2 regions of the Streptomyces sp. ME02-8801-2C genome follow, and region 2 is predicted to be linked to the other one. Evidence: riboswitches for the same ligand, from Rfam matches in the RefSeq annotation. Region 2 holds a riboswitch; the other holds the start of a gene.
The links. Region 2 has a riboswitch for cobalamin ahead of PV396_RS32785 (ribonucleoside-diphosphate reductase subunit alpha). Riboswitches for the same ligand answer to the same signal wherever they lie in the genome.
Positions count from the first base shown of each region.

Region 1: it holds a riboswitch for cobalamin, as region 2 does, so the genes downstream of both, PV396_RS01725 (cobalamin biosynthesis protein) here and PV396_RS32785 (ribonucleoside-diphosphate reductase subunit alpha) in region 2, are expected to answer to the same signal.

Region 1 is NZ_JARAXP010000001.1:380,227-384,456, reverse strand. Features, by position in the region: gene PV396_RS01735 (inorganic phosphate transporter) at 61-1,311, shown strand; gene PV396_RS01730 (hypothetical protein) at 1,352-1,573, shown strand; cobalamin riboswitch at 1,728-1,871, shown strand; gene PV396_RS01725 (cobalamin biosynthesis protein) at 1,968-2,939, shown strand; gene PV396_RS01720 (cobyric acid synthase) at 2,936-4,230, shown strand, end outside.
Region 2 is NZ_JARAXP010000012.1:122,115-126,344, reverse strand. Features, by position in the region: gene PV396_RS32795 (DUF3311 domain-containing protein) at 55-333, shown strand; gene mctP (monocarboxylate uptake permease MctP) at 330-1,958, shown strand; cobalamin riboswitch at 2,067-2,221, shown strand; gene PV396_RS32785 (ribonucleoside-diphosphate reductase subunit alpha) at 2,347-4,230, shown strand, end outside.

The sequences.
Region 1 (4,230 bases), on a different contig from region 2:
CCGTTCATCCGGATTGCCTACGGTCCAACTGCCAATACCGTACGGAAGAAATCTGGGTAAATGGAAAGCTTCTCGCTGATCCTCGCGATCGTGGTCGTCACCGCGCTTGCGTTCGATTTCACGAACGGTTTCCACGACACCGCCAACGCGATGGCCACCACCATCTCGACCGGTGCGCTCAAGCCCAAGGTCGCGGTCGCCATGTCGGCCGTGCTCAACCTCGTGGGCGCCTTCCTTTCCGTCGAGGTCGCGAACACGATCTCCAAGGGCCTCGTGGACGAAAGTGGTATCCGTCCCGAGGTGATCTTCGCCGCGCTGGTAGGCGCGATCCTCTGGAACCTGCTGACCTGGCTGGTCGGGCTCCCCTCCAGCTCCTCGCACGCCCTGATGGGCGGCCTGATCGGCGCGACCATCGCCTCGGCGGGCACAGGCGCGGTCCACGGCGACGTGCTGGTGACGAAGGTGCTGATCCCGGCGATCGCCGCACCACTCGTCGCGGGCATCGCGGCCATGCTCGCAACCCGGCTTTCGTACACCATCGGCGCCAAGCGGGCCGAGGGCAAGGCGGCGGAGAAGGGCTTCCGGGCCGGTCAGATCGCCTCCGCCGGCCTGGTCTCGCTGGCCCACGGCACCAACGACGCGCAGAAGACCATGGGCATCATCACCCTCGCCCTGGTCGCCGGCGGCGCCGTCTCCCCCGACTCCGATCCCCCGGTGTGGGTCATCCTCTCCGCGGGCCTGGCCATCGCGCTCGGCACCTACCTGGGCGGCTGGCGCATCATCCGTACGATGGGCAAGGGTCTGACCGACCTTCAGCCCCAGCAGGGCTTCGCCGCACAGACCAGCGCGGCGACGGTCATCCTGGCCTCCTCCCACCTCGGTTTCTCCCTCTCCACCACGCACTCGGTGTCGGGTTCGGTGATGGGTGCCGGCCTCGGCCGCAAGGGTGGCGTGGTCCGCTGGTCGACGGCGACCCGCATGTTCGTCGCGTGGGGGCTCACGCTGCCCGCGGCGGCCCTCGTCGGCGCGCTCGCGGAGTACGTCACCGGGTTCGGGGACTGGGGTACGGCTCTGGTGGCCGTCTTCCTCATCGCCTCGAGCGCGGCGATCTGGGTCGTCTCGCGCCGCGAGGTGATCGACCACACCAACGTCAACGACGTCCAGGAGGCCGACGCCGAGCCCGCGGGCGTCATCACGACGGCCATCGCCGCCGTCACCCCGCCTCCGACGGGCACCGTCACCGAGGGTCTGACGGCCACCATCCCCGCCCCGGCCGAGGTCACGGCGAAGCCGTCGGCCACGGCCCTCTGAGTCCGGCTCCCGGTCCGAGCGAGAAGCAGAAGGAAGCAACATGAAGATCGACTGGGCAGCCCTCGGCTCCGTCTTCGGTGTCAGTCTCGTCATCACCGTGGCCATGGTGGGCGTGTTCACGCTGGGCATCGCCGGACTCTCGCGCCGCGAACGGGCGGCCGCACAGGGAGAGTCGGCGGGACTGGCGGTCACGGGTGCGTACGCGTGCTTCGCCGCCTGTGCGGCCGTGGTGGCGTACGGGATCTATCTGATCGTGGCCTGACAGCAGTATCAATCGTCTCCTCCTCGTCGCCCGCTCCGTCCGTGGCCGTCTCGTCGGTGGTCGTGGACGGGGCGGGCGTTTTTCGTCGCCCCGATCCGGTCGCGATGTGGGGCACAGCACAGTCCTCCCTTCCAGGTCAACGGCAAGTTGACGGGTGTTCCGGGCCCGTGGTGGACTGCCGGAGCCATGTACGGCAGCAGAAGAGGAAGCCGGTGTGAATCCGGCGCGGTCCCGCCACTGTCACCGGGGTAGGTAACCCCGGGAGCCAGGAACTCTCGCCGCCGGTCTCGTCGAACCAGGGCGTGGACACCCTGAGTGAGGACATATCGCCATGCTCGGCTGCCGTTCGAGGTACAGCACCGGATCGCTGCCCGCTTCCACGGCCGGCTGAGCCGTGCGTGCCGATCGCGTCTTCGCGTACGGCGCCACCACCGGACTCCTCGGTGACCTGATCCTGGGCGACCCTCGCCGCGGGCATCCGGTCGCCGTGTTCGGGCGGGCCGCCGGCGCCGTGGAGCGGATGCTTTGGCGGGACCACCGGGGCTGGGGCGCGCTGCACACCGCCGTGTGCGCGGGAGGCGCTGTCGCCCTTTCCGCGGCGGCCACGCGCCTCGTACGTCCGTCCGGTGCCGCTTCCGTCGCGCTCACCGCCGCCGCCACCTGGGCCGTCGTCGGCGGGACTTCGCTCGCGCGCGAGGCCCGGACCATCGGACGTTCGCTGGAGACCGGGGACATCGAGGGGGCGCGGGAGCGGCTGCCCCATCTCTGCGGACGGGATCCACAGGCCCTCGACGCCGACGGGATCGCCCGGGCCGTCGTCGAGTCCGTCGCCGAGAACACCTCCGACGCCGTCGTGGGCGCGCTGGTCTGGGGTGCCGTGGGCGGGGTGCCCGGGCTGGTCGGGTTCCGGGCCGTCAACACCCTTGACGCCATGGTCGGGCACAAGTCCGCCCGTTACCGGCGGTACGGGTGGGCCTCCGCCCGGCTGGACGACGTGGCGGGCTGGCCGGGGGCGCGGCTCACCGCCGTACTGGCCGCGCTCACCGGCGGTGATCCTCGCGGGGCCGTGCGGGCCTGGCGGGACGACGCCGGGAAGCATCCGAGCCCCAACGCCGGGCCCGTGGAGGCCTCTTTCGCGGGCGCCCTGGGTGTGCGGCTCGGCGGCACCCTGTCCTACGGCGGACGTGTCGAGCATCGGCCGGTGCTGAACCAGAAGGGGCGTTCCGTGGAGGTCCACGACATCGAGCGGGCCGTACGGCTGTCCCGTCGCGTCGGTCTGCTCGCGCTCGGCGTCGGTGTCGCCGGGCGGGTCGGAGTCAGGGTCGCCGGGCGGGTTCTCGTGAACGCGAAGGGGCGTGCCTCATGAGCGGCGGCACGGTCGGTGGCGGACTGCTCGTCGCCGGGACCACCTCCGACGCCGGCAAGAGCGTCGTCACCGCCGGGATCTGCCGGTGGCTCGTGCGACAGGGAGTCAAGGTCGCGCCGTTCAAGGCGCAGAACATGTCCCTCAACTCCTTCGTCACACGGGAGGGTGCCGAGATCGGGCGGGCGCAGGCCATGCAGGCGCAGGCGTGCCGCGTGGAACCCAGCGCGCTCATGAACCCCGTACTGCTGAAGCCGGGCGGCGACCAGAGCAGTCAGGTCGTGCTCATGGGGAAGCCCGTGGGGGAGATGAGCGCGCGCGGGTACCACGGAGGGCGGCAGCAGCGACTTCTCGGGACCGTGCTGGAGTGCCTCGCCGAACTGCGGGGCACGTATGACGCGGTGATCTGTGAGGGGGCCGGCAGCCCGGCTGAGATCAACCTCAGGCGGACCGACATCGTCAACATGGGAATCGCGCGGGGCGCCCGGCTCCCGGTGCTCGTCGTCGGCGACATCGACCGCGGCGGCGTCTTCGCCTCCTTCTTCGGCACGGTAGCCCTGCTGTCCCCCGAGGACCAGGCGCTTGTCGCCGGGTTCCTCGTGAACAAGTTCCGGGGCGACGTGTCCCTGCTGGAACCCGGCCTCGACATGCTCCGCGGGCTCACCGGACGGCCGACCTACGGTGTGCTGCCCTTCCGGCACGGGCTCGGTATCGACGAGGAGGACGGGCTGCGGGTCTCGCTGCGGGGGACCGTGCGGGAGTCGAACGTCTCGCCACCCGTCGGTGAGGACGTCCTGCGGGTCGCCGTGTGCGCGGTCCCGCTGATGTCCAACTTCACCGACGTGGACGCGCTCGCCGCCGAACCCGGCGTCGTCGTGCGGTTCGTGGACCGGCCCGAGGAACTCGCCGACGCCGACCTCGTCGTCATCCCGGGGACACGGGGGACCGTGAAGGCGCTGGCCTGGCTGCGGGAACGCGGGCTCGCGGACGCCATCACACGCCGGGCCGCCGAGGGACGACCTGTACTGGGCATCTGCGGTGGCTTCCAGATCCTCGGCGAGCACATCGACGACGAGGTCGAGAGCCGGCAGGGCCAGGTCGACGCGCTCGGGGTCCTGCCCGTCCGGGTGCGGTTCGCCCGGGAGAAGACCCTCACCCGGCCCGTCGGCACCGCCCTCGGCGAAACGGTCGAGGGGTACGAGATCCACCACGGGGTCGCCGAAGTCACGGGAGGAGACCGGTTCATCTCTGATGACAGTGGACACAGCCTGGACGGGTGCCGGGTCGGGAGCGT
Region 2 (4,230 bases):
TTGCACTAGTGATCACAGGTAATCGGTAGTCGGTGAGGGGACGGAGGCCGTGACATGTCAGAAGCGCCTGAAGTGAGACAACCGGTGGCGGAACAACCGGTGGTGACTCCGATGCGCGTCGTCATCGGGCTCTGCCTATTCGCACCGTTCGTCTCGATGCTGTGGGTGGGCTCGTACGCGAAGGTCGACCCGACCTTCATAGGCATACCGTTCTTCTACTGGTACCAGATGCTGTGGGTGGTCATATCCACCGTGCTGACGATGACGGCCTACCAGCTCTGGCAGCGTGACCAGCGCGCCCGTGCCGCCTCGAAGGGTGGTGCGGACGCGTGAAGGACGGCGTGAACGGCGTGGCACTCGCCGTCTTCATCATCTTCTTCCTGGCCGTCACGGTCATCGGCTTCATGGCCTCGCGCTGGCGCAAGGCCGAGAACGAGCACAGCCTCGACGAATGGGGCCTGGGCGGACGGTCGTTCGGCACCTGGGTCACCTGGTTCCTGCTCGGCGGCGACCTCTACACGGCGTACACCTTCGTGGCCGTACCGGCGGCGATCTACGCGGCGGGCGCGGCCGGGTTCTTCGCGGTGCCCTACACGATCCTCATCTACCCGCTGATGTTCGTGTTCCTGCCCCGGCTTTGGTCGGTCTCGCACCGGCACGGGTACGTCACCACCTCGGACTTCGTACGTGGCCGGTTCGGCTCGAAGGGGCTGTCGCTGGCGGTCGCCGTCACCGGCATCCTGGCGACGATGCCGTACATCGCCCTTCAACTGGTCGGCATCCAGGCCGTGCTGGACGTGATGGGTGTCGGCGGCGGCGCGGACACCAACTGGTTCGTCAAGGACCTCCCGCTGCTGATCGCCTTCGGTGTGCTGGCCGCGTACACGTACTCGTCCGGTCTGCGGGCCCCCGCACTGATCGCGTTCGTGAAGGACGGGCTGATCTACATTGTCATCGCGGTCGCGATCATCTACATCCCGATCAAGCTGGGCGGCTTCGACGACATCTTCAAGGCGGCGGGCGACGCCTTCTCCCAGACCAGCCCGGCGACCGGCAAACCGCGCGGGGCAATCGCTCCCGGCGAGGCCTCGCAGTGGACCTACGCCACGCTGGCACTGGGCTCGGCGCTCGCGCTGTTCATGTACCCGCACAGCGTGACGGCGGTCCTCTCCAGCCGCAGCCGTGACGTGATCCGCCGCAACTCCACGATCCTGCCCCTGTACTCGCTGATGCTGGGCCTGCTCGGCCTGCTGGGCTTCATGGCCATCGCGGCCGGAGTCAAGGTCACCAACGGCCAGTTGGCGATCCCGCAGCTCTTCGAGAACATGTTCCCGTCCTGGTTCGCGGGCGTGGCCTTCGCGGCGATCGGCATCGGGGCGCTCGTCCCGGCGGCCATCATGTCCATCGCTGCCGCGAACCTCTTCACGCGCAACATCTACAAGGACTTCCTCAAGCCCGACGCGACACCGGCGCAGGAGACGAAGGTCTCCAAGCTGGTCTCGCTCCTGGTGAAGGTGGGCGCGCTGGTCTTCGTCCTCACCATGGACAAGACGGTCGCCATCAACTTCCAGCTCCTGGGCGGCATCTGGATCCTGCAGACCTTCCCGGCCCTGGTCGGCGGCCTGTTCACCCGCTGGTTCCACCGCTGGGCGCTGCTGGCCGGGTGGGCGGTCGGCATGCTGTACGGCACGCTGGCGGCGTACGGGGTCGCGTCTCCGACGCAGAAGCACTTCGGGGGCAGTTCGAAGGAGATTCCGGGGATCGGTGAGATCGGTTACATCGGTCTGACGGCGTTCGTCCTGAACGTCGTCGTCACGGTGGTCCTCACCTTCGTGCTGAAGGCGCTGAAGGCGCCGGACGGGGTGGACGAGACGAAGCCGTCGGACTACACGGCGGATGCGGGGGATGTGGGCGTGGAAGTCGAACTGCCGCCGGCCACGGCTGGCTCGGTTCACTGACGGCTCCGCCGGGTCCGTGGTTTTTGTCCGCGGGCCCGGTGGGGGGCTTGTCGCGCAGTTCCCCGCGCCCCTTAGGGGCGCTCAACTCCCGCCATGACACAAGATGTGGGGGTGCTTCCTGGGGGCGGCACAAGATGTATGCTCGTGCTCGCTGTCGTCGCAGGGGAATCCGGTGTGAATCCGGAACTGTCCCGCAACGGTGTACTCGTGCATGTTTGTGCGCGTGGTCAGTCCGAGGACCTGCCGACAGCGCGCCCGGCCGACCGGTCCGGGTGCCTGACGTCCGGGCCTCGTGGAGTGGGCCGGTGGACGCGCGCGTACCCGTAAGGCGTCCGTGTGCCCCGCTGCCCTCCGCAAGGCCCCGTGCCGAGCGAGGGAGAGCCCCCCTGTGACCATCGCGCCAGCCGAACCGGCTTCAGCGAACCCAGTGGACGCGGTCGAGACGGACGGTCCCGGTGCCGCCCTGCTGCGGACCCTGACCGAGCTGACCGCCGACCTCCCCGACACCGACCCCGGCCGGGTCGCGGCGGCCGCGTTGCGCGGCCGGTCCGCGCGGGCCGACGCGTCGGAGCTGCGCGAGCTGGCCACCGAAGCGGCGGCCGGCCTCATCTCCGAGGACCCCGCCTACTCCCGGCTGGCCGCCAGGCTGCTGACCGTCACCATCGCCGCCGAAGCCGCCTCACAGGGCGTCACCTCCTTCTCCGAGTCGGTCGAGGTCGGACACCGGGAGGGCCTGATCGCCGACCGCACCGCCGAGTTCGTACGGCTGCACACGGACCGGCTGAACGCCCTGATCGACGTCGAGGGCGACGACCGCTTCGGGTACTTCGGGCTGCGGACCCTGCACAGCCGCTACCTCCTGCGCCACCCGATCACGCGCCGGGTCATCGAGACGCCCCAGCACTTCATGCTGCGGGTGGCGAGCGGTCTGGCGGAGGACGACAGTCAGCGCGCCCTCGACGAAGTCGCCGCGCTCTACCGGCTGATGAGCCGCCTCGACTACCTCCCCTCCTCCCCCACCCTCTTCAACTCCGGTACCCGGCACCCCCAGATGTCGTCCTGCTATCTCCTCGACTCCCCCGTCGACGAGCTGGACTCCATCTACGACCGCTACCACCAGGTCGCCCGCCTCTCCAAGCACGCCGGCGGCATCGGACTGTCGTACTCCCGTATCCGCAGCCGCGGTTCGCTGATCCGCGGCACCAACGGGCACTCCAACGGCATCGTGCCGTTTCTGAAGACGCTGGACGCGTCCGTCGCCGCCGTGAACCAGGGCGGCCGGCGCAAGGGTGCCGCCGCCGTCTACCTGGAGACCTGGCACTCCGACATCGAGGAGTTCCTGGAGCTGCGCGACAACACGGGTGAGGACGCCCGCCGTACGCACAACCTGAACCTCGCGCACTGGATCCCGGACGAGTTCATGCGCCGGGTGAACGCGGACGCGCTCTGGTCGCTCTTCTCCCCCTCCGACGTGCCCGAGCTGGTCGACCTGTGGGGCGCGGAGTTCGACGCCGCCTACCGGAAGGCCGAGGAGGCCGGGCTCGCCCGCAGGACCATTCCGGCGCGCGACCTGTACGGCCGCATGATGCGTACGCTCGCGCAGACCGGCAACGGCTGGATGACCTTCAAGGACGCGGCCAACCGCACCGCCAACCAGACGGCCGAGCCGGGCAGTGTCGTCCACTCCTCGAACCTGTGCACCGAGATCCTGGAGGTCACGGACGACGGGGAGACGGCGGTCTGCAACCTGGGCTCGGTGAACCTGGGCGCGTTCGTCGACACGGCTGCCGGGGACATCGACTGGGAGCGGCTGGACGAGACGGTCCGTACCGCCGTCACCTTCCTCGACCGGGTCGTCGACATCAACTTCTACCCGACCGAGCAGGCGGGCCGCTCCAACTCCCGCTGGCGCCCGGTCGGCCTGGGCGCGATGGGCCTCCAGGACGTCTTCTTCAAGCTGCGTGTCCCCTTCGACTCGCCCGAGGCCAAGGCCCTGTCCACGCGCATCGCCGAGCGCGTGATGCTCGCCGCGTACGAGGCCTCCGCCGACCTCGCCGAGCGCAGCGGCCCCCTGCCGGCCTGGGAGAAGACCCGTACCGCCCGGGGCGTCCTGCACCCCGACCACTACGACGTGGAACTGACCTGGCCCGAGCGCTGGTCGGCGCTGCGGGAACGTATCGCCCGGGTCGGCATGCGCAACTCGCTCCTCCTCGCGATCGCTCCCACCGCCACCATCGCCTCGATCGCCGGTGTGTACGAGTGCATCGAGCCG